2 regions of the Halalkalibacter sp. HAAS-P013 genome follow, and region 2 is predicted to be linked to the other one. Evidence: predicted binding sites of a transcription regulator. Region 2 holds the regulator's gene; the other holds the start of a gene.

Region 1 (15,394 bases), on a different contig from region 2:
TTGTGGACTAGGAGCACGTGATACATTACGCTTTGAAGCAAGATTGCCTCTTTACGGTCAAGAATTAACAAAGGAAATTTCTCCACTTGAGGCGGGAATTGGTTTTGCCGTAAAAGTAAATAAAGAAGCAGACTTTATTGGGAAAGAAGCATTGAAGAAACAGAAAGAAGAAGGGCTGAAAAGAAAGCTTGTCGGCCTTGAAATGATTGATAAAGGCATCCCTCGTACAGGTTATGAAGTATTTGTCGGTGATAAATTAATAGGGTTTGTCACGACAGGAACTCAATCTCCTACATTAAAGAAAAATGTCGGCCTTGCCGTTCTAGATATAGGTGTTACTGCACTTGGAACAGAAGTAGAAGTTCAAGTTCGTAAAAAACGTCTTAAAGCACAAGTCGTATCAACGCCATTTTATAAAAAGTAAGAGGAGGAACATACATGAATCACCGTTATTTACCGATGACAGATGCAGATCAAAAAGAAATGCTTGAAACAATCGGCGTACAGTCAATTGAGGAATTGTTTTCTGATATTCCAAGTGACATTCGCTTTAAAGGAGAAATGAATGTCAAAGAAGCTTTGAAAGAGCCAGAGCTCATCTCATATTTTCGAGAGTTAGCTGCGAAAAATGTGTCACTTAAACAAACCCCTTCTTTCCTAGGGGCGGGCGTATATGAACATTACATCCCATCAATCGTCGATCACGTCATTTCTCGTTCTGAATTTTATACGGCTTACACGCCATACCAACCAGAAATCTCACAAGGAGAGCTTCAAGCGATCTTTGAGTTTCAAACGATGATTTGTGAGCTTACAGGAATGGATTTAGCGAACTCGTCCATGTATGATGGCCCAACGGCTTTAGCAGAAGCAGCGATGCTAAGTGCAGGACAGACGAAAAAGAAGACGATTCTGGTTTCTAAAGCTGTTCATCCGGAAGCTCGTGCAGTCCTGCAAACTAATGCAACTGGGCAGCGTTTAAATGTGATTGAAATTGATACTGCTAATGGTGTGACAGATTTGAAACAGTTACAAGAAGTATACGGGGATGACACAGCTTGTGTTGTTGTTCAACATCCGAATTTTTATGGCAACCTTGAGCCTTTAGCTAAATTAGAAGAGGTTACGCATAGCAGTAAAGCAATGTTTGTTGTGTCTAGTAATCCACTTGCTTTAGGATTGCTAAAACCGCCTGGTGAATTTGGAGCAGATATCGTCGTGGGAGACGCGCAGCCTTTTGGAATTGCAACACAATTTGGCGGTCCGCATTGTGGTTATTTTGCAACAACGAAGAAATTAATGCGTAAAGTCCCTGGTCGCCTAGTTGGGCAAACAACGGATGAACATGGTCAACGTGGATTTGTTTTAACGTTGCAAGCACGTGAGCAGCATATTAGACGTGAGAAAGCTACATCTAATATTTGTTCGAACCAAGCGCTAAATGCTTTAGCAGCTTCCGTTGCAATGAGTGCGATTGGCAAAAAGGGCGTAAAGGAAATGGCGTATCAAAATGTACAAAAAGCTGCTTATATGAAAAAGCAGTTGAAGGCTCATGGAGTAGAAATTGTTTCGGAACAACCTACATTTAATGAGTTTGTCATTAATGTGAAGAGACCAGTTTCGAAAGTAAATGAGCTGTTACTTTCCAAAGGATTTATTGGAGGGTATGACCTCGGACGTGATGAAAACTCGCTACAAGGACAAATGTTAGTAGCTGTGACCGAAGTACGAACTAAAGCAGAAATTGATACTTTTGCCAAGGAATTGGGGGCATTACTATGATAACAAAAGATCAGCCATTAATTTTTGAACGCAGCAAGCCTGGACGAGTTGGACATAGCTTGCCAACATTAGATATTTGTGAACAGTCAATAAATGAGTTAATTCCAAGTGAGTTTTTACGTGAATCAGAACCTGAATTGCCAGAAGTTTCAGAGCTTGAGATCATGCGTCATTATACGGCACTATCAAAACGTAATCATGGTGTAGATTCAGGGTTCTATCCACTTGGTTCATGTACGATGAAATACAATCCAAAGATTAACGAGGATGTAGCACGTTTTGAAGGATTAGCTCATATTCACCCATATCAACCAGTAGAACAAGTACAAGGTGCACTGGAATTACTTTATGAGCTTCAAACATCATTAGCTGAAATTACAGGGATGGATGAAGTAACACTTCAACCAGCAGCAGGTGCTCATGGTGAGTGGACTGGGCTCATGATGATCCGTGCTTTCCACGAAGCAAATGGGGACTTTCAACGTACAAAAGTTATTGTGCCTGACTCTGCACATGGAACGAATCCTGCTTCAGCAACAGTCGCTGGTTTTGCGTCAGTTACGGTACGAACGGATGACAATGGCTTAGTTGATTTAGACCATTTACGTGAAGTTGTTGGTGAGGATACAGCAGCACTCATGCTAACCAATCCAAATACGCTTGGTTTGTTTGAATCAGACATTGTAGAGATGGCTCAAATTATTCATGAAGCTGGTGGGAAGCTTTATTACGATGGTGCTAATTCAAATGCCATCTTAGGAATCGCTAGACCTGGAGATATGGGATTTGATGTGGTTCACTTGAACCTGCATAAAACATTCACAGGTCCTCACGGTGGTGGAGGTCCAGGATCAGGTCCAGTAGGAGTGAAGAAGGATTTAATTCCTTATTTGCCAAAACCAATCATTGTTAAGCGTGAAGATGGTTTGTTTGATTTTGATTATAATCGTCCAGAATCAATCGGCCGCGTGAAGCCATATTACGGTAACTATGGTATTAACGTTCGTGCATACACGTATATCCGTACGATGGGGCCTGATGGCTTACGTAAAGTTTCTGAATATGCCGTATTAAATGCAAACTATATGATGCGCAGACTAGAGCCTTATTTTGACCTCCCTTACACACAACATTGTAAGCATGAATTTGTTATTTCAGGTCGTCGTCAAAAGAAACTAGGTGTACGTACATTGGATATTGCCAAACGTCTATTAGATTTTGGGTACCATCCGCCAACGATCTACTTCCCAATAAATGTTGAGGAATGTATGATGATTGAGCCAACGGAAACAGAATCAAAAGAGACGTTAGATGAATTCGTTGATGCGATGATTCAAATTGCGCGTGAAGCAGAAGAAAATCCAGAGATTGTCCAAGAGGCACCGCATACAACTGTTATTTCAAGGTTAGATGAAACAACTGCAGCAAGAAAGCCAATTTTAAAATATGAAAAAGCGTAAGCCGATGCGAAGCCATTAAAAGATTCTTAAATTTAAGAGTAATGGCTCGGCACGTACAAAAGCCTTCTATGAACTCATAGAAGGCTTTTGTACCGTCAGGGTCAGGGGAAACAACTTTGGGTTATGCTTAGAATGGCGTATTTTTCAGTGCTCTTGCCAATGAGAAAAGTAAAATCATTAGAAAAGGAGATGCACCAAACATGGTTTCATCTCCTTTAAAACTTACTTTTTCTTAATTTTTCCTGACCACTTTTTAAATCCACCTTTAAGGTGTGAGATATCTTCTACGCCGCGCTTCTTCTTAATTAATTGAGCAGCTTGTCTACTACGAGCACCTGACTGGCAGTATAGATAAACAGGTTGATCATTACGAACTTCATTGATGCGTTGACGAAGTTGGGACATCGGGATGTTTCTAGCTCCAAGTATGTGACCACCTTCATATTCACGTGGTTCGCGAACATCGATCAATTGTGCTTTACGATAGCCTTTAATGAAGTCTTCTTGTGTTAATGTTTTTAAATATTTTGGATTGTAAAAGCGCTTAAAAACGAGATACACTACAAATCCAAGTAGGATAAACCATAAAAATTCCATAGGTTGTTGTCTACACTCCTTTTCATACTACATCAATATTTATTATAATAGCCACTAAGCAAATACGCAATAACTCAAATAACTTGGCTAGAAACAACTCGTTTGATAGAATGATATAGATACCATAGTGGAAAGAAGCGGTGTGAAATGAAGGAAACATGGCGTTACTTAGATTCCGGAGATTGTTCTCCTGCTTATAATATGGCCTTGGATGAGGCATTGTTAGATTGGCATAGTAAAGGAATGATTCCGCCTACGATTCGTTTTTATGGTTGGAATCCTGCTACTCTATCGATAGGATATTTCCAAAAGGTGGAGAAAGAAATTAATATGGATAAAGTTAGGGAGTATGGCTTAGGGTTTGTTCGCAGACCTACAGGTGGACGTGGAGTCTTACATGATAAGGAATTAACTTATAGTGTAATCGTTTCAGAGGAACATCCAGAGATGCCAAAGACGGTAACAGAAGCATATCGTGTCATTTCTGAAGGGATTTTGGAAGGCTTTAAAGATGTTGGACTTGATGCATACTTCTCGATTCCGAGAACGGATGAGGAGAAAAGCGCCCTCAAAAACCCACGGTCTGCGGTCTGTTTTGATGCACCGTCTTGGTATGAACTTGTTGTAGAGGGCAGAAAAGTGGCTGGAAGTGCACAAACAAGGCAAAAAGGTGTCATCTTACAGCATGGTTCGATCATTTTAGATATCGATGAAGATAAGCTTTTTGACTTATTTAACTATTCGAGTGAACGGTTACGTGAACGAATGCAAAAGAATTTTAAAAATAAAGCGGTCGCTATCAATGCGTTAAGAAGCGAACCTTTAACGATGGAAGAAGCAAAGTTTGCGTTTAAGAGAGGATTTGAAAAGGGTTTAAACATTGAATTAGAGCCATACAGGTTATCGGAAGAGGAAGAAGAAATCGTTAAGCAAATTGCAAGAGATCGATACGAGCAAGATGATTGGAATTTTAGAAAATAAGTCAAAAGGACCTGTCTTAAAATGAGACAAGTCCTTTTATTGTTGCATACTATGCTTTTGGCAGGAGCTCTTTGAATTTAGCTTGAAGGTCTTTCGTTACAGGGCCAATAGGAAAGGAGGTCCTTAATTGGCCATAGACCGATTTGATTGGGGTAATTTCTACTGAAGAGCTAGAAATGAATGCTTCGTCTGCATGCTCTAATACTTCGACAGGAAATGCTTCTTCTACAACCGGATAATTGTGTTTTTGAGCTAATTCAATGATTAATTGTCTTGTTATCCCATTTAAAATTAGGTTGGTTGCCGGATGTGTGTATAACACTTTATCTTTAATAAGAAAAAGGTTAGAAGATGAGCCTTCAGTAATCGTTCCGTTCCGATGAAGAATCGCTTCTTGGCAGTTATGATCGGCAGCTTCACGTTTAACCATTACATTTCCTAATAAATTAATCGTTTTAATGTCACAGCGTAGCCAACGAATATCATCTGTTAGCCAAACATCGATGCCGTTTCTCTGTGAGTCTTCAATGTTTTGAACAGGCTGAGTAAATGCTGTGAACACAGGTGTCGATTCTCTTGAATACAAGTGGTTACGTGGTTCAACTCCACGCGTTACTTGAAAATAAACAAGGCCATTTTGCAGTGAGTTTTTTTCGATTAACGTTGTGATGAATTCTGTAATTTGTTCTTTCGAGTATGGCAGCTTGATGTCTAATTTACTAGAGCTTTGAACAAGCCGATTTAAATGGAGATCCATAGCAAATGGTTGATCTTCATATACTTTTACGACTTCATAAATGCCATCACCAAAATAATATCCACGATCGTCAAAATGTATCAGTGCATCTTTTTTAAGGAGAAGTTTGTCATTTTGTATTATGTATTCCATTTTTGATTCCTCCAACTATTTATAATTTCAATATATTGATTGGAAATTAACTACATGTATGCATCAAGAATAACATAATTAAGCCAACCATCTATTAAAAATTTTGTCAAACATTTTGTATTTAGCGTAGAACAGTGATGAAATAAGCCATTGAAAAAGTCTTTGTTATAGCAAGAGACAAATTCGTTCAAAATGTCGAAAAAAAGCGGATAACATTCTCGTAAACTCGTAAATCCTTCTTTTTATTACCCATTTCAAAGTTGACAAAATAAATAAAAATGGATTTAGGCACAATATATGGTGTGTAGAAAATAAATTTGAGCACAATATATTGAATCTAGTGGCAATCTTGTGGTAAGCTTACCCAAGAATATCGTACATGGACAAACACAACAGAATTAAAGTTTAACTAGATATACTAGTAAAATATAGATTTCCATGTGAAAGAGGAGGAGACGCGAATGGCAATGACGATGTCAAATGTTATGCGCCTAAATACGGAAAGATTAAATGAGGATATTGAGCAATTTTCGCAAGTGCATCCAATTACAAGCGATATGCATATTACTCAAAAAGGCGTATCAAGACTCGTAATGTTAGACCGTTACACGTTTAAAGATACAGAGAAGAAAACACTTAGAGAAGGGGATTTCGTAGTCTTAACAGTAAAAGATGACCCTAAGTTTCCTGCACGTGGATATGGATTTGTGATGGAGCTTGACTGCGTAAAAAATCATGCAAAGGTACTCGTTGATGAAGAGTTCCGGGGAGTTCTTGAAGGTGACGAAGCAGAAACGGGGATCGTATCTCGTTCACTCGATACAATTGAGAAACCTCTTGAAATTTATTATGAGCAAATTGCAAAGCGAAATGCGACAGGACTTGCATCAGTTGAAACTACATTGGAAAAACGTCAAGAAGCGTTCGAGCAATTTTATGAGCAGCTTGTTTCCATGAACTTCATTCCAGCAGGTCGTGTTTTGTATGGTGCTGGAGCGGAAACGGATGTTACGTACTTCAACTGTTATGTCATGCCATACGTTCAAGATTCACGCGAAGGAATTTCTGAACACCGTAAGCAAGTGATGGAAATTATGAGTCGTGGTGGAGGTGTGGGTACGAACGGTTCAACATTACGCCCGCGCAATACACTAGCTCGTGGAGTGAATGGCAAGTCATCTGGATCGGTTTCATGGCTTGATGATATTGCAAAACTAACGCATCTTGTCGAACAAGGTGGGTCAAGACGTGGAGCTCAAATGATCATGCTTTCTGATTGGCATCCTGATATTTTAGAATTCATCATTTCTAAAATGCAAAACCCGCGCATTTTGCGTTTCTTGTTGGAAAATACAGAAGATGAGCATATTCAAAAGCTCGTAAAGAACAAGCTTTCTTTTACACCTTTAACGGCGGTTGAAGAGTCAATGTACCAAGGAATCGTTAATTATAAAACGATTGCAGGTCTTGGTGGATTTGATCCGAAAGTTATTGAGGATGCAGAAGAAAAGTTACGCATAGGCGGAACATACTCAGTCAATAATGCTGAATTTTTAACAGGTGCTAATATTTCGGTATGTTTAACGAAAGAATTTATGGAAGCTGTTGAAAAGGATGAAGAATACGCCCTTCGTTTCCCAGATGTAGAAAATTACAATGAAGATGAAATGTCTGCTTATAACGAAAAATGGCATGAAGCCGGCGATGTTCGTGAATGGGAAGAATTAGGTTACGGTGTTAGAACATACCGTATTATTAAAGCGAAGGAACTTTGGAATCTTATAAATATTTGCGCAACTTATAGTGCAGAGCCAGGAATCTTCTTTATCGATAATGCGAATGATAAAACAAATGCAAAGGCATATGGACAAAAAGTAGTTGCGACGAATCCATGTGGAGAGCAACCTTTAGCTCCCTATTCTGTATGTAACTTAGCAGCGATTAACTTAGCGGAAATGGCAAATAAAGAAACAAAAGAAGTGGACTTTGACAAGTTAAAGAAAACGGTCGAAGTCGGTGTCCGCATGCAAGACAATGTTATTGATGCAACTCCATACTTCTTAGAACAAAACACAAAACAAGCTAAAGGTGAGCGTCGTGTTGGTTTAGGAGTTATGGGTCTTCATGATTTACTTATTTATTGTGAATCAGTATACGGCTCTGAAGAAGGGAACGATCTTGTTGATCGAGTGTTTGAGACGATTGCGACTTCAGCTTATCGTACAAGCATTGAACTTGCTAAAGAAAAAGGAAGCTTCCCATTCTTAGTAGGTGATACGGTTGAAGAAACAATGCAGCTTCGTACTGCATTTATTAATACAGGTTATATGACATCCATGCCAGAGGATATTCGTGAAGGGATTTTAGAGCATGGGATCCGTAATTCGCATTTGCTTACGGTTGCGCCAACAGGTAGTACGGGAACAATGGTCGGAGTATCAACTGGGCTTGAGCCTTACTTTTCATTCTCTTACTTCCGTAGTGGCCGTCTAGGTAAGTTTATCGAAGTGAAAGCAGGCATCGTGGAAGAGTATTTACAAGCAAATCCAGGTGCTGATGAAAATCAATTACCTGAATGGTTTATCTCGACAATGGAGTTACCACCAGAAGCTCATGCTGATGTTCAATGTATCATTCAACGCTGGGTTGATAGTTCATTATCAAAAACGGTTAATGCTCCGCGTGGATATACAGTAGAACAAGTACAAGCTGTTTATGAGCGCTTGTATCGTGGTGGTGCTAAAGGTGGAACGGTATATGTTGATGGAAGTCGTGATGCGCAAGTTCTATCTTTAAAAGCAGAAGAAAATCGTTTTGATGACGAAAAAGAGACAAAATCAGAATCAAATAAAAAAGTTGTATTAATTGACACAATCTCTGAAGTAAGATCAACAAATGTGACAATCGGATCAGAAGTTGGCAATACGTGTCCAGTTTGTCGTGAAGGACAAGTTGAAGATCTTGGTGGTTGTAACACTTGTACAAGTTGTGGTGCCCAGTTAAAGTGTGGTCTTTAAGATAAACAAATTTATTGCCAGGGGCTATTCCAAAAGGTCAAAATCAGACCTTTTGGAATAGCCCCTTTTTCTAGTAACTGGAAGGCTGAATCCTCCTAATATGCACACTCTATAGATGCTTATTAAAAAAGTAATAAACAGAGGTGCATATTACATGAAGGCGTTTGAACCACAACTTGTTTATATAGAACCAGGGGCACTTGAGTACCCGCTAGGTCGTGAGTTGAAAGAAAAATTTGAAAAAAAGGGTGTAGAGATAAGGGAGACAACATCTCATAATCAGGTTCGAAATATTCCAGGGGAAAATGAACTACAGCAATATAGAAATGCAAAATCCACCCTTGTTATCGGTGTAAGGAAGACATTAAAATTTGATACGTCAAAGCCTTCAGCCGAATATGCACTACCGCTTGCAACAGGGTGCATGGGACATTGCCATTACTGTTACTTACAAACGACTCTCGGAAACAAACCCTATATTCGTACGTATGTGAATTTAGAAGAGATATTTGATGCTGCTGATCAATATATAAAGGAAAGAGAACCAGATATTACCAGGTTTGAAGCCGCATGTACATCTGATGTTGTAGGGATTGATCATTTAACTCATTCCCTAAAGAAGACGATTGAGCATATAGGACAGACCGATTTAGGGCGATTACGATTTGTAACGAAGTATCATCATGTCGATCATTTACTCGGTGCGAAACACAATGGAAATACGAGGTTTCGCTTTAGTGTAAACTCAGATCATGTAATTAAAAAGTTTGAGCCCGGGACTTCATCGTTTTTAGAGCGCATTGAAGCCGCTGGAAAAGTAGCAAAAGCTGATTATCCTTTGGGCTTTATCGTAGCCCCATTAATTTTGCATGAAAATTGGAAAGAAGGCTATTACGAGTTGTTTGAGCGATTAGAAGCTATCTTGCCGCTTTATGCGAAAAAGGATTTAACGTTTGAATTGATTCAACATCGTTTTACAAAGACAGCAAAGAATATTATTCAAAAACGGTATCCGAAATCGAAACTCGAAATGAATGAGGAAGAAAGAAAATACAAGTGGGGGAGATACGGTCGTGGGAAGTACGTCTACAAAGATGAACAAGCTGGAGACTTAAAAGATACGATACAGTCATATATTGATAAATTCTTCCCAGAAGCAAAAATGGAATACTTCACATAAACTTTGTTAACTCATTGTCCTCGTCCTACATTCTGTTGTAAAATAAGAGTGTTGCACACTTTTTATATAAATAGAATAGGTTTATAATACAGGGCTGTATTGTACACCGTATATGTCAGACGATTTTTATGTTTGACAAAAAATGGAGGGGACCTTATGCCAACACCTAGTATGGAAGATTATTTAGAACGAATATATATGTTAATTGAGGAGAAAGGATATGCTCGAGTCTCCGATATTGCAGAGGCATTAGAAGTCCATCCGTCTTCGGTGACAAAGATGGTTCAAAAATTAGATAAAAGTGAATACTTAATATATGAACGATACCGAGGGTTAGTACTAACAGCAAAAGGAAAGAAAATCGGAAAGCGTTTAGTGTACCGTCATGAGTTATTAGAAGATTTTATGCGACTAATTGGTGTCAATGATTCTCATGTTTATCAAGATGTAGAAGGAATTGAACATCATTTAAGCTGGGATGCGATTGATCGTATCGGTGATCTTGTTCAATACTTCCAAGAAAAAGAGACAAGAGTTAACGAATTAAGAGATGTCCAGAAAAGAAATGAGGAAGAAGAATAAGAGAGAACATTCGCAATTATTGCGGATGTTTTTTATTTTTTTAGGTAGTCCTTCCTGCCTTTACACATAGAGTTGAAGGAGGAGGCGATTTCTGATGAAAGTTGATGGCGTATTTGCTGGTGGAGGAGTAAAAGCCTTCGCATTTATTGGGGCCCTCCAAGTTATGGAGGAGAAAGGTTATGAATTTAACCGAGTTGCTGGAACGAGTGCGGGATCCATCATAGCAGCACTTATTAAAGTAGGCTACAGCAGCGAAGAGATTTTTCAACTGCTTGATGAATTAGATATTGAATCCTTTAAGGATGAGCGTATGTCATTCCTTCCATTTACATTAACAAAATGGTTACACTTGTATTATCGTCTTGGCTTGTATAAAGGCAATGCTTTAGAAGATTGGCTGAGGACAGTGTTAGAAGCAAAAGGAGTAAAGACGTTTGGCGATTTACCTCAAGGGTCATTAAGAATTATTGCTTCCGATTTAACGAAAGGAAAGTTGCTCGTGTTACCTGATGATTTAAATAAGTATGGGGTCATACCAGAAAAATTCCCGGTATCTCGAGCTGTTCGAATGAGTTGTAGCATTCCCTATTTTTTTGAACCAGTAAAGATTTATGATCGAGGGAGTGGAGGGAAAGCATCCTATATTGTGGATGGGGGATTGCTCAGCAACTTTCCAATGTGGCTGTTTATGGATGGGAACCCTAAAAAATGGAGGCGACCAGTTATTGGCTTTCAATTAAAGCCTGAATTAAGTGAAATACCACCTAAAAAAATCAATAATGCAGTAACAATGTACCGAGCTTTATTTGAGACTATGGCATCAGCACATGATATAAAATATATTGACGAAGAACATGCCCGAAACATCGTTTTTATACCAGTCCTAAACGTTAAAGCAACAGACTTTGAATTATCAGAAGAACAGAAAGAAAAACTCATCGTCTTAGGAAGAGAAGAAACAAATCACTTTTTAAAAAAATGGAGTTATTGAAGAGTATCATAAAAAAGGGGCGAACTTCCCCTTTTTTATGATACTCGAAGCAATGAGCGAAGCCGCCGTAAAAGGTTTTAAGCCTTTTGAGCGACCTTCTCAAAAGGCGCACGGCGAGCGGAGCCGTTGCAACCATGTACGCGCTATTTATGTATAAAAAAGGGGCGAACTTCCCCTTTTTTATGATACTCGAAGCAATGAGCGAAGCCGCCGTAAAAGGTTTTAAGCCTTTTGAGCGACCTTCTCAAAAGGCGCACGGCGAGTGGAGCCGTTGCAACCATGTACGCGCTATTTATGTATAAAAAAGGGGCGAACTTCGAGGGCACTGAGAAAGTCCTTTTTAGCAGATTCGAGGAAGGAGCAATGGCTCCACACGTTGCGCGCCTGTTATGAGAAAACCGCTCATAGCAGGCTTTAAGACAAAGCAACGGTTCCGCTCATTGCTTAAAGGCCACTGAAAAAGGTCAAAAACGTACCTTTTTCAGTGGCCTCCGAACTTCCCCTTTTTTATGATACTCGAAGCAATGAGTAAAAAAAGAAACGAGCGCTTAAAAAAACGCTCGTTTCTTTTTCTTGTTTTTCTTACCTTCTATTACAGTTAAATTATGACCTTCTCTACGATTTTTAGGGCGAGTAGTTTTTTTCTTTTCAGTCATCATGTTCGTAGTTTTTGGTTTGAAAGCAGCCGTTGGAGCGGGAGAAGACGGACGTTGTGTGCTCGTTCGTTTTGCTTTGCGAAGCTGCGCTCGACTTGGGCCTGTTTGTGACGGGAAAAGAGGTGTGCCGTATTTACGAGACATATACCATCGATAGCCTAGAAAAAAAACAGCTACAAACCCTGCTATCATCAAGATCCTTGTTAGGAAGCCAAGAGGATTAAAGATTAGCTCGTAACCGAGTCCTATAAAAGCGAAGAAAAGAACAACGGGTATGATGTACTTCATGATCGAACGCATTTGTCTACACCTCCAATAGAATTGACGATCAAAGGCTACGCAATTTCTGTAATCACGCTGATGTTTTTGAGGACATCGCACATGATCTAACAGTGAAAGGTAAGATTTGCTCGTATAGATTTTTATTTATACTTACGCCTAAAAGGGCGGATGAAAGGAGTGAAATTAAATTAAAATAACAGAGTATCTAGGTTAATCAACCATTTCTTAGTATACAAGCTATAGTGATTACGTAAACAAGTTCAAGGAGCTTGCCCACTGTAAACGTGAATATATGTGGAAAGATTGTTACATTAATTTATTCTACATTTGATAGATAAAATCCTCTATAATAACAACTTCGTCAGCAATAGTTACAAAAAAATGCTTTTCGTTACATTATACCCAAAATAAGTAGTCTTCATTCTAGTTGGACAATATAAATTTTATGACTTTTCAACTTTATTATCGGACATACTATTGGGTGGAGGTGGTTAGTGTGGAAAAACAGTATGTCGAAAGAAACAAAAAGGAAGAACAAATGTCGTATGCAACGAAAGTTGTGTTAATTGGACTATTTGGGGGGCTTATTTGGTCACTTATTGGTTATTTTGCTTTCTATTTTAATTTTATTAGAGTTGGTCCAGCTCTTGCGTTAATGCCATTTGTCGTTGGAGATTGGAAAGATACGTATATTGGTCAATTAGTTGGGGTAGCAATGATATCAGTGCTGTCAATTGGTGTAGCGTTTTTATATAGATTAACATTACAAAAATTTAACAAATTGTGGATTAGCATTGGGTTTGGTCTTGCTCTTTGGGTGTTGGTATTTATCTTATTAAATCCGATTTTTCCCGGGCTTAAATCGGTGAATAACCTCGATATGAATACGATTATAACTTCCATTTGTTTGTATGCTTTGTACGGTGCTTTTATTGGATACTCCATATCCTATGAATATGCAGAACAGCACCGAAGTGATTAGGCTTTCTCCTCATATGTGCTTTGTTTACCTTCTGTATATGCTACAATAGTTTTTAGTGTAGCGGGCACAATATAGTTAGAAAGAAGGAGAAAATATGAATCGAATTCAGGCGTTGCGTTCCAAGCTTGTCGAACAACAAATTGACGGATTATTAGTCACAAGTAGCTACAATAGGCAGTACTTGACTCAGTTTACAGGGACTGCTGGTGTTGCAATTGTTTCAATGCAAAAAGCGATATTTATTACTGATTTTCGTTATATGGAACAAGCAAAAGAACAAGCAAAAGACTTTGAAATTGTTCAACATACTGGGCCGATTTTTGAAGAAGTAGCGAAACAAATTGAAGAACTTGGGTTGAATAAATTAGGGTTTGAACAATCACACCTTACATATGAAGCACATCAAATTTATACTAAACAAATGAATGGAATTGAATTAGTTCCTGTCTCAGGAATGGTTGAAGATATAAGACTTATAAAAAATGAGCAGGAAATTCAATTGATACAAGATGCAGCAAATATTGCTGATGCAGCATTTGAGCATATTACGACATTTATTCGTCCAGGAATTACAGAGTTAGACGTAGCAAACGAATTAGAATTTTTTATGAGAAAACAAGGGGCGGCTAGTTCATCCTTTGATATTATTGTCGCATCAGGTTATCGTTCAGCCCTGCCGCATGGAGTGGCGAGTGACAAGATAATTGAAAAAGGAGAGCTTGTTACATTAGATTTTGGTGCTTATTATAAAGGGTATTGTTCAGATATTACGCGAACAGTTGCAGTTGGGGACGTGAGTGATGAATTAAAAGACATATACAATACTGTCCTTCAAGCACAACTTCGTGGAATGGATGGAATTAAACCAGGGTTAACTGGAAAAGAAGCTGATGCACTAACAAGAGATTATATTACAGAAAAAGGGTATGGTCAGTATTTTGGACATTCAACGGGACATGGCCTTGGAATGGAAGTTCATGAGGGTCCATCGCTCTCTATGAAATCAAGTACTGTACTTAAGCAAGGTATGGTTGTTACTGTTGAACCAGGAATTTACATTGCCGGAGTGGGTGGAACGAGAATTGAAGACGATACACTAATCACACAAGATGGAAACCGTTCCTTCACTCATTCTCCAAAAGAATTAATTATAGTAGGAGAGTAGTGAAATGAATTCATAAAAGTTTCTTTCCTTAAATAAGGAAAGAAACTTTTTCCAAGCTGTGGTATAGTAAGGATTGTGACTGAACGTCCAAGTATTGGATGAAAGATGGAGGAATATAACAATGATTTCTGTAAATGATTTTAAAACAGGTTTAACAATTGAAGTTGATAACGGGATTTGGCAAGTTATGGAGTTTCAACATGTAAAGCCAGGTAAAGGAGCCGCTTTCGTACGTTCTAAATTACGTAACCTTCGTACTGGATCTGTACAAGAAAAGACGTTCCGTGCTGGTGAAAAAGTATCGAAAGCACACATTGAAAATCGTCGTATGGCTTATCTATATGCTAGTGGAGATATGCATACGTTCATGGATAATGAATCATATGAGCAAATCGAATTGCCGACAGCTCAAATTGAACGTGAACTTAAATTCTTAAAAGAAAATATGGTTGTTCAAATCATGACTTATCAAGGTGAGACACTTGGAGTAGAAGTACCGAATACAGTTGAACTTGAAGTGACAGAAACCGAACCAGGAATTAAAGGAGACACAGCTTCAGGTGGGACGAAGCCGGCTACTCTAGAAACTGGGTTAACGGTACAAGTTCCATTCTTTATTAATCAAGGTGATGTACTAATTATTGATACGAGAAATAGTGCATATGTTTCACGTGCATAATAGGTCAAATGATGAGGCTGTCTTAAAGGTCAAAACCTTTTTAAGACAGCCTCTTTCTTTTTATTCATCCACCACAATAATAAAGTGAAATTAAATATAAAAGAAGGACGAGCACTTAAGCTCGTCTTTTTTTGTTCTGAATAAGTGCCTT
Region 2 (15,394 bases):
CGACTGAATCACCAGGTCGTACTCCAAATTCCAACGCTTCCTCTTTGCTTGTTGCACCGATATCAATAAACATATCTTTTTTATCAACTGGTTTCTTTCTTGCTTCAGGAGCTAGAATATGAGGAGGTTTTGAGCCAATTACTCCTGGGACATTTCCTTTATTTGTCATAATTGTAACACGTTGAGCTAGCATAACTTGTTCCCACCAGCCACCGACTGTTTGAAAGCGGAGAAATCCTTTCTCATCAATACTAGTCACCATGAAGCCAATCTCATCAAGATGCCCTGCAACCATAATTTTTGGCCCTTCGACATTCCCTGTTTTCTTCGCCACAAGACTTCCAAGTTTATCTGTTGTTACCTCATCAGCAAATGGACTAATGTATTTTTTCATTACCTCTCGAGCTTCACGCTCATTTCCTGGAACTCCATTTGCATCTGTTAAATCCTTTAACATTTTTAAACGTTCATCAAGATTTGTCATTATGTATAACCTCCTAAGAATCAACTATATTTTCAGTATATAGAAAACAATTTCGCTACTCAAATGAATCTATTAAAACAAGACTGCTAGTACCCGCTATCTTGTCTTTCATGATTTACTTTATTCTTCACTAGATAAGCTTTTTCTATTTCTTCATTTGAAAAACCAAGCTGTTGACCTAATGTAAAAAATCCATCTACAAGTTGTTGAAACTTTTCTTGTGTCCGGTCAGCATCTAGTTCGTGTGCTTGATTCATAATAAGAAGAAATTGATCGGTAACGCTTTGTCGTTGTTGATTAAATTTTTTCACCGTAACCGAAGTAAGGTTTAATATTAACCCTAGTGTCAAAACAAAGTGTAACCCGTCTACATATTCTTCTAAAATTACTGAGCGTTCCGAGGATGACTTTCGGCTCCAGTATTTAAAGCACCTTGTTTCATTGGCTAGTTCTGCGATTTCAACGATCAATGCTAGCAGTTGTTCCTTAAATAAATCACGTTCCGTCAGGTGATGCTCTTGAACAATTCGGTCGTTAAGCTCTTTTTGAATGGCAAATAATTTCTGTATTTCCATAGACAATCCTCCTATCATTTTGATTATAACAATCTTTTTAAAAAACACGTAACCAAAGTCCAAGTGATTCGTATAACATAATAGGTGCTTTACTTTATTAATAAACCTATGTCAAAATCAAAATACATTCCGATGATTTGTACCTCATAAGGAGGAGACTATTTATGGTAATTTTATTCCGCTTGTTGTTGTTAATCGCTTTATGTGTACTTGCTTATAGTGCGTTTAAGTACTTATTACATCCACGCAGGAAGCTAGAACAAGCTCATGATCGAAAGCAATTTTTCTTTTATGACGACGATAAAGATGTTCGTAAAAATTTTCTAATCACTTACAAAGGTGTTATGTTTGAAGGGGAAAAATATCTCGGAACGACAGAGCATTCCTTTGAAATTATCTCTATTTATGTTTGGGCAAAGCAAACGGACCAGCTAACGGGATTTAGTAAAGAAGACTTTCAATTTATTGCAGATGATATTCATTTACGTTACCCAAATGCTAAAGTTGAATGGAAAAGTCCTATTAAAGAACTACTTCGAAAATAAATGACTAAAAGAGGTGAAGAGCCATTGCTCTACCTCTTTTTTATGACGTTTCATACTATTTCACTCTTATTGCTTAGACATTGAGAAGAAGTCATCCCATTTAATATTCGTTCGCTTCTTACGAAAAAATAAAAACAAAATCGCTAAAAATGTAGCAAAGACTACCGTACCAGCTAAAGGCAGTTCATGAATCATATCCCCAAAGGCCGTATAGACCACTGCCGGTGGTATACTTACAAAAAAAGAATATTTCGTATATTCTTTTAGATTCTTTGTTGATTCAATCAAATACAATGAAACTAAATGAAAATGAATAAATGGCATCAACCTCATAATCATCATTTGGACAACTGTTAACTGATGCTTCTCTTTTAAAAATCTTTTTTTCAATTTCGTCAGTTTCTCTCGCATGCTAGGAAAAATATGAATTAGACCATAAAAGACAACACTTACTGCCGTAAGCCCCAATATTGAATAGATGGACCCATAAACCGTCCCAAATAGATAGCCACCAAGTAGACAAATGAGCAAGACAGGAATAAAAAATACTTGTCTAAAGACATGAAGTAAGACGAAAAATAGCGGAGCAAACCAACCACTTTGTTCTATTACCTGAAATGAACGTTCTAAAAACTCCTCCATTATTAGTCCCCCTCTCTCTAGTCTATGTCGAGACCTTCAGTAAGATGAAGACAAGTACGGTAAATTGGATCATAATCATTAATGGAATCGCCAGAGTAAAGCTTTTGTGCCTTGTTTTATGCCGAAACTTCTTCATACCTGCATAAATACCAATACTTCCTCCTACTAGCGCTAACAGAAACAAAGTCTTTTCAGGTACTCTTCGTTGACGACGTTTTGCTCTTGCCTTGTCCAACCCCATTATAACAAATGCTAGTAAATTAGCGATAATGAAATAAATGCCTATCAACATATATAGATCCTCCCGTCTTCTAGAAACAAAAGAAAAAGATAATCTTTCTTTTGTCTCTAGAACACTATATATTTCCGTCCCCCTAAAACTAGACCCTTTTTGACAAATAAAAAAAACGCGGCCAAAAAGCCGCGCTTTTTTCTAATATTATGCATTAAGACTTGCTTTTGCTTTTTCAGCAAGTTGTGCAAATGACTTTTCGTCAGTTACAGCAAGTTCAGCAAGCATTTTACGGTTAACATTGATATCAGCAAGCTTTAAACCGTGCATGAAACGGCTGTAAGAAAGACCGTTCATACGAGCAGCTGCATTGATACGAGTAATCCATAGCTTACGGAAGTCGCGTTTCTTGTTGCGACGATCGCGGTAAGCATAAAGTAAAGACTTCATTACCTGTCCTTGCGCTGATTTAAATAATGTATGTTTAGAACCGTAATATCCTTTAGCTAACTTTAATACCTTTTTACGACGACGACGAGCGACATAACCGCCTTTTACTCTTGGCATCGAAGTTCCCTCCTTTTTCTAAAAAACGAAATCAATTATTTTTTGTACGTTAACATTTCACGAATACGTTTGAAGTCACCAGAATGAACCATTCCAGCTTTGCGTAGTTTACGCTTTTGCTTTTGTGACTTGTTACCGAATAAGTGACTAGTGAATGCGTGTGAACGCTTAAGCTTCCCAGATCCAGTCTTTTTGAAACGCTTAGCTGCTCCACGGTGAGTTTTCATTTTTGGCATAACTCAGGTCCTCCCTTAATCTTGTTCAGCAAAGAATTACTTTTCAGTTTTAGGGGCCATGATTAAGAACATACTGCGTCCTTCCATCTTAGGCATTGATTCAACTGTTGCAATATCTTCACAATCTTTTGCAAGACGTTCTAATACTTTCCGTCCGATTTGAGAATGAGTAATGGCACGTCCACGGAAACGGATCGCTGCTTTTACTTTATCTCCTTTTTCAAGGAATTTTCGAGCATTACGAAGCTTCGTATTAAAGTCATTATCTTCAATTGTCGGGCTCAAACGAACCTCTTTCACGTTGATAATCTTTTGTTTCTTACGCGCTTCTTTGTCTTTCTTTTGTTGCTCATAACGGAATTTTCCGTAGTCCATGATGCGACATACAGGTGGTTTCGCATTTGGAGCTACACAAACTAGATCAAGATTAACATTCTGCGCCATATCTAGTGCTTCTTGTTTCGTTTTCACACCAACTTGATCACCGTTTGCTCCAATAAGACGTACTTCACGTGCACGAATCCCTTCATTGACCAACATGTCTTTACTAATAATGAGCCACCTCCAAAGGATTTTAACGAATCAAAGCAAGGTTTGCATGGATATTGTGATCCAATGCACCTTCATTCAAGTACAAAAAAAGTGTAGGCGCAATACGCCCACACTTCGTCCATTCGTAGAAATGAAACTGTCCATACCTGTAAACTGCTTACGCGTCAATCAGGTGAGAAGCGGGCGCTTCTGCTTGCTTTGTTTCTAATGTTAAATTGTTTACTCAATGACTATACCATAACCATCGAATCACGTCAACTCTTTGGTGGCCGACTTAATCATTCTACCTTCTGAATTAAAAGAATGCAAGAGAATATTATAAAAGGACGATTTTCCCTTTTATAATATTCTCGAAGCGATGAGCGCAGCCACCGTAATCTTTTAAGCCTTTCAGGAGCGGTCTTCTCCTAAAAGGCGCACGGTGAGCGGAGCCATCGCCAACTTGTTCACACTCTTAAAGATAAAAGGACGATTTTCCCTTTTATAATATTCTCGAAGCGATGAGCGCAGCCGCCGTTATCTTCTAAGCCTTTTGATTGGGTTTCTCAAAAGGCTTAGGGCGCGCGGAGCCATTGCAAAACTTCTTCACACTCTTAAAGATAAAAGGACGATTTTCCCTTTTATTTATTCTCTTTATTACTTCCTCGCCTCTAGCTTCATCTGCTCTACAAACTCTTCTAAAGCAACAGATGCCGAATCTTGTTCTCCGTATTTACGGATGTTCACAGCTTTTGCTTCCATTTCCTTATCGCCTAGTACAAGCATATATGGGATCTTTTGCATTTGTGCTTCACGGATCTTGTACCCAAGCTTTTCATCGCGCTCATCAATTTCCACTCGAACTCCTACTGCTTGAAGCTCTTCTTGTACTTTCTTCGCGTATTCAAGGTGCACATCATTTGAAACAGGAATAATTTGCGTTTGAATCGGAGCTAACCAAGTCGGAAATGCCCCTTTGTACTCTTCAAGTAAGAAGGCAACAAAGCGCTCCATTGTTGATACAACTCCACGGTGAACAACGACTGGACGGTGTTGTTGTCCATCTTCTCCAACATAAGTTAAATCAAAACGTTCAGGTAATAAGAAGTCTAGCTGAACCGTTGACAACGTTTCTTCTTTTCCAAGTGCTGTTTTCACTTGAACATCAAGCTTCGGACCATAGAATGCCGCTTCTCCCTCTGCTTCAAAGTACTCAATTCCTTCAAGCTCATTCATCGCATCCTTTAGCATGCTTTGTGCTTTATTCCACATCTCATCATCATCAAAATACTTTTCTGTATCTTCAGGGTCACGATAAGAGAGACGGAATTTATACTTTTCAATACCGAAGTCTTTGTAAACTTCTTGAATGAGTCGGACAACTCGTAGAAATTCATCTTTAATTTGATCAGGACGACAGAAGATGTGTGCATCATTTAACGTCATTCCACGAACACGTTGAAGTCCTGAAACGGCACCAGACATTTCATAACGATGCATCATACCAAGTTCAGCAATACGTAGCGGAAGTTGTCGATAACTTCTCATCTCCTGCTTGTACACCATCATATGATGAGGGCAGTTCATCGGGCGCAAGACAAACTCTTCATTATCGCGTTCCATAACTGGGAACATATCATCTTTATAATGGTCCCAATGTCCAGATGTTTTGTACAGTTCAGAGCTTCCTAAAATAGGTGTATAGACGTGCTGATAACCAAGTCGTTCTTCTTTATCCACGATGTAACGTTCAATGATTCGACGAACAGTTGCTCCTTTTGGTAACCAAAGCGGTAAACCTTGTCCTACTTTTTGTGATAACGCAAAGATTCCTAGCTCCTTGCCTAGCTTACGATGATCACGCTCTTTTGCTTCTTCAAGTAAGCGAAGATGTTCTTTTAAATCTTCTTTGTTAAAAAATGCTGTGCCATAAATACGTTGAAGCATTTTATTTTTGCTATCTCCACGCCAGTAAGCACCAGCTAAGCTTAATAGCTTGAATTCTTTAATTTTATTTGTTGATGGGATGTGTACCCCACGACAAAGGTCATAAAATTCACCTTGCTCATAAATCGTAAGCATTTCCCCTTCAGGAATCGCTTCAATAAGCTCTAATTTGTACTCATCACCGATTTCTTTATATTTTTGAATTGCTTCTTCGCGTGTTACTTCGATTCGTTTCACTTCAAGGTTTTCTGAGATAATACGCTTCATTTCCTTTTCAATCTTCGGAAGATCTTCAGGCGTCAGTGACTCTTCTGAATCGATATCATAATAGAAGCCACCTTCAATAACAGGGCCTACACCTAACTTCACGTTTTTGTATAGACGTTTGATCGCTTGAGCCATTACATGAGCTGTACTATGACGAACGATTTCAAGCGCCTCTTCAGAATCAGGTGTCACAATGGCAATTTCCCCATCTTCCGTAATTGGCATACGTAAATCAAGTAATGTATCATTCAATTTTCCGGCAATTGCCTTCTTTTTTAACCCCGGACTAATCGACGCTGCAATATCTTCTGTCGTCGTTCCACTTGGAAACTCCTTGACTGCACCATCTGGAAACGTAATCTTAACATCGGCCATTCTTGTCCACTCCTTCTTAATCTAAATAAAATAAAAAAACACCCATCCCTCCATATAGAAGGGACGAGTGTAGTTCGTGGTTCCACCCTTGTTCGAGATCGTCTTATTTTCACAAGAAAACAAAATCAATCTCCTCAAGATACAAAATAACGGTTGTTACCGGCGCCAGATATTCCACTTGTGTGTTTCCCTGCCGCAGTTCAGAGGTGGTAAGAACGTTATTCTAGTTAGGAAGCTCTCAGCAAATGCTTCCCTCTCTGAAAACCGATACAACGCCTCATGTCCTCATCAAGACTCTTACATGTTAGACTGTGATATGTAGTATTATAGGGAGCCTTGTTTAGAAAATCAAGTGGCAATCAAAAAATAGCGCAACCGCTCTATTTTATTTTCAAAAGTTAACTCCATTCTTTATCATATGCTTTTAACGGATAAAGCTTCATACGTTCCTGAAAAATTGCTTGAATTGATAAAATCACTCCATGGTCAGGATCATCTGAGAATACATGAACAAGTCTTGGCACCATGCTTACTAAAGGACTAATAACCATATCTTCTATATCTACCTCTTGTTCAAAAACTAGATCGTCCTGAAGATGGAACAGCAATTCTTCTCGTGTCATTCTACGAAAATGTTCATCATAGAACGTGAATGTTTCATCATGAACAATGTAAACCATCTCTAACTTCGGACGCTTGAATTGGACGAACTGCCGGTAGTCTTCAATCATATTTTGGTATTCTTGCTCAAGCATATACTCATCAATAGCCATCTCCACACAGTCAATTAAGATTTCCCCATATTCTCTTAATCGAAATGTAAGAAATGGTTCATAATAAAAAGTCGTATCCTCTTCCAAATGATTAGAGAATGCTTGATAAATAAACTCTCTTCGATTAAAAAACGTTTTCATCTGTGGGAGATCGTTGCGATCACCTTCTAGAATCGATCGAGCAATTGTGAGGATTTGTTCCTGTTCCTCCTCATCATGAAAGTAGAACATTGTTTCAATGATATCTAATAGCCACTCATCTTCCTTTGTACTAATGACATAATCGGTTAACACAGAAGCTAGCAGAGGATGGAACGAATCATAAAAATCGATATGTTTGTGTTCATAGTTGAGAATAATCGTATCTTCACCTTCTGCTCTCACAGCTCCACCTAAGCCGTACTCAGCGTACTTTTGGATATACGCTGTCAGCTGACTATACAGCTGCTTGCAATCATAGCTTTCTTCAAAATGGATTGCTATCAACGCTTACTCCCCCTTACATATAACGAACACCTCTATGTGAACATCATCTTTTTCGTCTTCAGACAGGCTCTACTTTCATCCTATGTTGAGATTAGAAAAACATGATTAGAAATTGCATTTTCATATGAAGGAGTATTAAAACGAATAACTTAAGATGCTCATCTAAACGACAAAAAAGAACCTGACACAATGGTCGGTCCTTATAAGCAATGCTAACTAAAGAAAGATGTTACTCAAGGCCATTGAAAAAGGTAAAAAACCACACCTTTTTCAGTGGCCTTTGTTACTCCTCTCTCTTTAGTTTTGCATAATAAAATCTTTTGCTGCTGTTTCCTTATCATCAAACACACGTAAAACATTGTATTTTGTATCACGTTGGGCTGGAATTTTCCCAGCTTCGCGAATTAATCGAAGAATTTCATTTGTATTTACTTTATGAGTCGTCCCTGCTGCAGAAACAACATTTTCTTCCATCATTGTACTTCCAAAATCATTACAACCGTATTGAAGTGACAACTTTCCTACCTCCGGTCCCATCGTTACCCAAGATGATTGGAAGTTTGGAATGTTATCTAGAAAAAGTCTTGAGATCGCAACATTTTTTAAATAGTCGCGCGAGGTTAGCTTTTTCGTTTTATACATTCCTGTATTCTCCGGTTGGAATAACCACGAAATAAAGGCTGTGAAACATTCGGTTTCATCTTGCGCATCGCGAATTCGTTGAAGATGTAAAGCACGCTCTTCAAACGATTCACCAAACCCAATAACCATCGTAGCTGAGCCGTGCATACCGACACGCTTTGAAGCTTTCATTGCCTCAATCCATTGCTCCGACGTAATCTTCAATCGACTAACACGCAGACGAGTTTCCTCTGTTAAGATTTCAGCCCCACCGCCCGGCATACTGTCTAGCCCAGCTTCGTGTAACTCACGTAAAACATCCTCAACCGACAAATCTGATACTTCAGCAATCTTCCAAATCTCTGCAGGTGAAAAAGAATGCATCCAAATAGTCGGATAACGTCTTTTAATCTCACGTAATAGGTCAGTATAATAACTAAGTGTCAGATCAGGATTCGTGCCACCTTGCATGAGGATTTCTGTCCCATCAACATCTAGCGTTTCTTGTATCTTCTTGAAAATTTCTTCATCTTCAAGAACATATCCTTCTTTATGCCCTGGAGCACGATAAAAAGCACAAAAACGACAATACGTATCACAAAAATTTGTATAATTAACATTGCGTCCAATTACAAAAGTTGTCACTGGTTCTGGGTGCCATTTCAACATAATTTGATTGGCAGCCTCTCCCATTTTTTCGACTTCATCACTCTCATAAAGAGCAACCACATCTTCCATCGACAATCTTTCACCATTCACGGCACGTTCTAATATAGCATCAATGCTCATGTTGTACCTCCGAATCTCTCAATATAGGATACTGTTATCCTACCATAGTTACATCCATGCGCAAAGTGAAGACGCAGCTATTGGAAGAAACTTCATTATCTAGCACGACGATTCGCTCCTTCAACCCTTACAAATGTCGTAAAGTGCTTGACTCTTTCCATAATTCGTTTTGCTTTTAATTCTTCAATTCCACCACGCTCAGAGTAGGCTAAATGCTCCTCAAGTTCATCGTAGTCATAATTCGAGGTGAATAATGTAGGTAAATTTTCAAGCATTCGATGCTGCAAAATCGCCCCCAACACATCATCTCGAATCCATCCCGAGATTGTTTCTGCTCCAATATCATCAAGAATAAGTACTTGAGCTCTTTTCACCATATCTAGCTTCTCTTGGAACGTACCATCTCCAATTGATTGTTTCATTTCACGAAAGAAGTCTGGCGTATAAACAATAAATGACTCAATTTCCCTTTCCCGAAGTTCATTTGCTATAGCACCCATAAGATGAGTTTTTCCTACACCAAAACGTCCGTAAAAATAAAGACCTTGTCCATCTTCACCTGGTCTTGCATTTACAACAAACTCTAATGCTTTTCGGCTCGCCTCTGCTCGATCTCGATCAAGATCTAGTTCATCGAATGTCGCAGTTAATATATCTTTTGGAACATAAAGTGATTTCATTAGTTGACGTTGTTTCTTTGCACTTTCTGCTTGTTTCTTTAAAGAACAAGAATGATACTCCAAATCGATCGCTTTACGCGCAAAAATAATTTCTGGTTGATAGCCTTGCATCATATTAGGACAGGCTGCTAAACCCGGACAATTCTCACAGTTATAACGTTCATTTTTAAACTCATAAAGCTTAATTAAGCCTTGGTCGATAGCATCATCGGTAGCCGGGATTTTCTCGAGCGCATTTTTCACAAATGGATCAGCAAGTAATGATTTCCTAGCATTCTCTAATCTTTGTTCCAAGTTCTTGTCTTTCGTCCATTGTTTTAAAGCCGATTGAATAGATTCCATACCTTATTTCCCTCCTTTCTGTGTTTGGCTTTTTCTTAATTTCTCTAGCATTTGTTCAAAACTCTGTTCATCTTCATTTTTGCGATTGGGTTTCTCATTTGCTTTTGACTCCGTGGTCGATTGTTCTTGCTTTTCTTTATCTGCAACCAACCATTTAGGTAGTTTATCTCGCTTTTTCGGTTGTTTTCGTTGACCGCTTCGGTTCTTAGCTTGAGCCTGAGTCATTTTCTGAGAACTCGCCTCATTTGCTTTTCGTTGCTCTAATAAGGCAAGTTGCATGGCTTCTTTTACATTTTTAACTTTCTTTCTAGACCAATGACCAGCTACTTTATCAATTAGTGCTTTAGACAACTTCATATCGTGACTATATAACATGAAATCCAGTAGAACATTAGCTACTCCAGGGAGCAACTGGTGGTCCAGAATTAACGATTCAATAATTTTCACATCAGCAGCTGCTACTTTCCCACCGTCGGAACGAATTTCAAGGAGTTCCAATGGAGATGTCGTTTCATAAAACTTTATGGCTCGTTCTTCTTCTGTCTGTGGCTCTTTCCCTGCCATCGTTTGTTGATTCATCGGCTGCTTTTGCATGCCTATTCCCGGTGGTTCATTGCCATGTTCAACTTTGTACCATTCTTGTGCCTTTTTCCTTAGCTCAAGCAAGTCTAATTTCTCATCATGAAGAAGGGCTTGCTGTACGATACTACTCATTTCAAGCGGTTCAATTTTATAAACGAAGGCTAGCCTACTAATCGTTTTTCTCACTTCACTAGTTAAAATCTCTTCTGGCACAAGAAAAGTCGATAAACTTTTTTCCAGTAAATCAAAGTCAAATTGAGTGAAAATCATTTCGTTTTGATCATTTATAGAGAGGAGTTCTTTACCTTTTTCCATTTTCAAAGCATTGCCAGTCTCAGATTGAAGATTTGAGACCATTTCAGAGTGATGCAATGAGACAAATACTTCATCAAACGCATAGGTCATTTCCGTATATTGATCGTGGTCAATCTTATCTAATGTAAAACGATCCCGAAGCGTACGATAATGCGATTTACCAAGCCGATTAAAGAGATAGACGCTTAACACATCATTTTCAAAAAATTGTTTCGGCGTCATAGGAGGCTGTAACTCATATAAATACGTTGCCCCGCCATCCTCATCCTTACGCTTATAGGTTTTTAATAGGCCAATTCCTTCAAGCTTCTTTCGTTCTTCGTATATAACTTCGAGTGAGACACCTAATAACATCATCAATTGTCTGTGCGTCAACTCATTGCTCCGATACTGATCCTTCTCTAATTGTGATAGCAATGTCAAGTATAGGCTATGAGCTAAAGCACCGGTTAGTGGTTGATATAGCAATGTTAGTGTAAGTTTGTCCATCTCTGTTATAAAATTGCTTGTCCGCACAGAAAATCGATCAACTGGCAATAATTCTTTCCAATGCCATGTCATTCTCTCACCCCCAAAAACATACAAAGAGCTCCTCACGTAAAAAGAGCTTGTAGCGATTACGCTTAAGCTCTATTATTCACTCTTATTCATTAACTCTGTTAGTTCCTTTATAAATACATTAATATCCTTAAATTGACGGTAAACCGAAGCAAATCGAACATAGGCAACATCATCAATATCTGCGAGTCTTTCCATGACAAGTTCACCTACGTCATGACTGTTTACTTCATTTTTCCCAAAGCCTCTAAGTTCTCTTTCTACACCATTAACAATTTTTTCAAGAGTATCCAATGAAACAGGTCGCTTTTCACAAGCTCGTATTAATCCCCTTAAAATCTTCTCTCGGGAAAACTCTTGTCGTGTTCCATCTTTTTTTACGACAATCAGCGGAATTTCCTCGACCATTTCAAACGTCGTAAACCGATGACTACATTCCTCACATTCTCTTCGACGACGAATGGACCGTCCTTCATGACTTGGCCTTGAATCCAGTACCCGAGTTCCATTGTGATGACAAGCAGGACATAGCATTTAATCATCTCCACTTTCCGTATCGTACTCAGTCGTTTGAGTTAAAGTATCTTTATTTTATGATATAGAAAAAGTAGAAATCTGACAAGAACTCTTATTACATAGGTATATCATAACACAAAGACAGATACGAAAGTAAAATACTAAAAAGAGGTTGACTCTAGTTAACATCTAAACCTAGTTAGTTAACATAACAGTTAAGAACCAAGGATTAGAAAGCTTCATTTTTGAGTCAACCTCTTTATGCTGTAATTGCAGTTCACAGAAAAACAGCATACTTTTTTTCCAATTTAAATGCAACAGTTCATGTAAAAATTTATGATTCCCTATATTTAGGAAAGAATTAAAGATCCACTTTCTTTTGCTCCCCTTGAACATCAGCAATCAAACTGTGATGAACAACAATTTTTTTTGGTATCACAAAAGATAAACACTATTCCATTCCATTTGGATAAAAGGAGTGAGCAAAACATCCTGCTATCATTTATCTTCAAGTAAAAAAGCACAAAAAAGATACCTTAATCAGGTTAGAACCCCCTCTCAAGGTACCTCTTTAGCTAATATTTACGAAGCTGAGTGAATTTGACTTGTTTCATTTAATTTTTGTGCAACAAGATTCATTAAATCAACGACGCGGCATGAATATCCCCACTCATTATCATACCAAGCAAGGACTTTTATTTGTCTGTCATTCATAACCATTGTTGATAATCCATCAATAATAGATGATTGCTCATCCCCATTAAAGTCTACAGAAACAAGTGGATCATTTGTAAATCCTAAAATTCCTTTTAATGAGTTTTTAGAAGCGGTTTCAAGTGCATGATTTACTTCCTCAACTGTTACATCCCTCTTTACATTTACGACTAAATCGACAAGTGAAACGTTTGGTGTAGGCACACGTAACGCCATTCCATTTAATTTTCCTTCTAATTGAGGAAGAACCTTAGCGAGTGCTTTTGCTGCTCCTGTCGATGTTGGAATAATTGATTGCCCGCACGCTCTAGCCCTTCTTAAATCTTTATGCGGGTTGTCGATATTCTTCTGGTCATTTGTATAAGCATGAACTGTTGTCATAAGCCCGCTTTCAATTCCAAACTCTTCATCAAGAACTTTGGCAACCGGAGCCAAGCAATTTGTCGTACATGATGCATTAGAAATAATATGGTGTTCTTCATTGATGTAATCACGTTCATTTACACCCATTACGATGGTGATATCTTCATCTTTTCCTGGGGCTGTAATTAACACTTTTTTCGCTCCTGCTTCTAAATGATAACCAGCTGTTTCTTGTGTTTTAAACTTCCCTGTTGCCTCAATAACAATATCAACTCCTAGCTTTGCCCAAGGAAGATCTCTTGGATCACGCGATTGCAGAAGTCTTATCTCTTTTCCATCTACTACTAATGCATTTTCTTTTGCTTCTACTGATAAGTTATATTTACCATGAATCGTGTCATACTTTATTAAATGAGCTAACGTTTCCGCAGGGTAACTAGCATTTATCGCTACAACCTCTACTTTTTTCTCATTCATTGCCTTTCTAAATACCATTCTCCCTATACGACCAAAACCATTTATCGCCACTTTCTTCTTCATTAGAATAACTCCTCCTTATAATAAGGTTATACTCAACGCTATTTTTCTTACAATTAGTATAACATATTAAAACATAAAGGGACATTATTAAAATAATAAAAAATAAAAAAAGGCTGTCACAAAGGTCCATTCTTTGAGGGCACTGAAAAAGGGTGATTTTCCTTTTGATGTGCCCTTCTTTAACCTTTGTGACAGCCTTATTCATGACACTGTCCATTCGTCTAAAATCTTCTCTAATTGCCGTCTTGTTTCTTCCACAGTAAAGGAATTATCAATGATAGCATCTGCTCGTTCTCGCTTTTTTTGTAATGGCATTTGTGAAGCAATCCTAAGTTTAGCACCCTTTTCTCCAGCCATATCTCGTTCCATCAGCCTCTTAAGCTGAGTCTCTTCATCAACATAGACAAGCAATACTTTATCCACTAAATGAAACAAGTCGCTTTCAAATAAAAGTGGGATATCGAATACAATGGTTTTTTCACCTTCTTCAACATACCTCTCCTTTAATTCATTCATACGATTCCTTACAGCTGGATGAACAATTTGATTCAATATTTTCCGTTCTTCTGGATGCTCAAATATAATTTCCCCCAGCTTCTTTCTAGCCAACGTACCGTCTTCATTTATAACACTTTGTCCAAAATGCTCGCTAATTAATTGTAGAGCCTCCGTTCCAGGCTCTACAACTTCACGCGAAATTTGATCTGCGTCAATGACAGGGATGCCTTTTGACTGTATGATCGCACTTACAGTTGACTTCCCGCTAGCAATCCCCCCAGTTAACCCTATTAACATTCGCCAACTCTCCTTCATACTCGTTCGCTCCAAAAAGATACATTTTAGAGCGAACGTATCAGTTGATATTAAACTCCTATAGGCTGAATACCCCAATTAAAATAAGTAAAAGACCAGGGATAAATGAGAATTTTTTCATCCAGACAGAGTCAGCAAAACGATTGCCGCTTTTCATACCCAATGTAACAAATAAAGCACTCATTGTTGCTACAGCAATTGCCATCCAAACTGGTGAAAAACCAATTAAAGCAGCTCCTATTCCGGCACCAAATGCATCTAGAGAAAGAGCAATCCCAAGCAGCAATGCCTCTCTTCCTGTAATGGTCCCCGAATTGTCGAAGTCTGCTACCATTGGCTTACGTAAAATACGGATGACTACACCTAATACTTTTATTTCGAAATTAAGTATTACTTCGTCACCTTTTGTCTTCACCGTATTTGTAGCGGGTCTGTATACTTGGTACAATGCCCAAGCACCAATCAAAATGAGAATAGCTCCACCGATCGATTCAGCAACGCGGGGGGACAAATAAGTCTGTATCACTGTCCCAAAAAACATGGCGATCAAAATGGAGGTTGCTGAACAACCCGCGATAAAAAGGAGTGACTTCCAAGGCAACTTCATTTTCCGGAGTCCATATGTTAAACCAACTCCAAAGCTGTCAAGACTTACAGCCAGAGCAATAGCTAATAAGGAGAGAATCTCAACCATATTGATAAGCCCCTTCCATTTAAAACATACGATAGTATATGGCAAGAGCCTATCCAATGGTACTTTATTTTTGACAGTTTATGCAGAAGTGCGTACCCCTACCACCAACAACATTCTTCGTTATCTCTGCCCCACATTGCACACATGGTTCACCTTTACGTCCATAGACAGTAAGTTGTTGTTGAAACATTCCCATCTCACCTTGTC

What was found. Region 2 encodes NrdR, which represses ribonucleotide reductase genes. Its sites were predicted from a motif close to AACACNATATATNGTGTT; they were not measured.
Region 1: the regulator NrdR is predicted to act here: its motif matches at 5,997-6,014, upstream of AC1FXP_RS17080 (vitamin B12-dependent ribonucleotide reductase).

Annotation. Positions count from the first base shown of each region.
Region 1 covers NZ_JBWQTU010000013.1:11,642-27,035, forward strand. Annotated here, with positions in the region: gene gcvT (glycine cleavage system aminomethyltransferase GcvT) at 1-424, shown strand, start outside; gene gcvPA (aminomethyl-transferring glycine dehydrogenase subunit GcvPA) at 439-1,782, shown strand; gene gcvPB (aminomethyl-transferring glycine dehydrogenase subunit GcvPB) at 1,779-3,242, shown strand; gene AC1FXP_RS17065 (rhodanese-like domain-containing protein) at 3,465-3,839, opposite strand; gene AC1FXP_RS17070 (lipoate--protein ligase family protein) at 3,987-4,820, shown strand; gene dat (D-amino-acid transaminase) at 4,870-5,709, opposite strand; gene AC1FXP_RS17080 (vitamin B12-dependent ribonucleotide reductase) at 6,171-8,726, shown strand; gene splB (spore photoproduct lyase) at 8,881-9,906, shown strand; gene mntR (transcriptional regulator MntR) at 10,063-10,488, shown strand; gene AC1FXP_RS17095 (patatin-like phospholipase family protein) at 10,583-11,479, shown strand; gene AC1FXP_RS17100 (SA1362 family protein) at 12,028-12,435, opposite strand; gene AC1FXP_RS17105 (YqhR family membrane protein) at 12,905-13,399, shown strand; gene AC1FXP_RS17110 (M24 family metallopeptidase) at 13,494-14,564, shown strand; gene efp (elongation factor P) at 14,686-15,243, shown strand.
Region 2 covers NZ_JBWQTU010000005.1:141,614-157,007, reverse strand. Annotated here, with positions in the region: gene AC1FXP_RS09095 (M42 family metallopeptidase) at 1-484, opposite strand, end outside; gene AC1FXP_RS09090 (dUTP diphosphatase) at 571-1,059, opposite strand; gene AC1FXP_RS09085 (sigma-w pathway protein ysdB) at 1,224-1,604, shown strand; gene AC1FXP_RS09080 (TVP38/TMEM64 family protein) at 1,671-2,246, opposite strand; gene AC1FXP_RS09075 (DUF1294 domain-containing protein) at 2,269-2,538, opposite strand; gene rplT (50S ribosomal protein L20) at 2,686-3,045, opposite strand; gene rpmI (50S ribosomal protein L35) at 3,081-3,281, opposite strand; gene infC (translation initiation factor IF-3) at 3,318-3,821, opposite strand; ribosomal protein L20 leader region at 3,912-4,034, opposite strand; gene thrS (threonine--tRNA ligase) at 4,470-6,401, opposite strand; T-box leader at 6,458-6,702, opposite strand; gene ytxC (putative sporulation protein YtxC) at 6,800-7,660, opposite strand; gene mqnC (cyclic dehypoxanthinyl futalosine synthase) at 7,958-9,070, opposite strand; gene dnaI (primosomal protein DnaI) at 9,166-10,092, opposite strand; gene AC1FXP_RS09035 (replication initiation and membrane attachment family protein) at 10,096-11,550, opposite strand; gene nrdR (transcriptional regulator NrdR) at 11,623-12,081, opposite strand; gene AC1FXP_RS09025 (glyceraldehyde-3-phosphate dehydrogenase) at 12,646-13,680, opposite strand; gene coaE (dephospho-CoA kinase) at 13,882-14,475, opposite strand; gene ytaF (sporulation membrane protein YtaF) at 14,552-15,187, opposite strand; gene mutM (DNA-formamidopyrimidine glycosylase) at 15,252-15,394, opposite strand, start outside.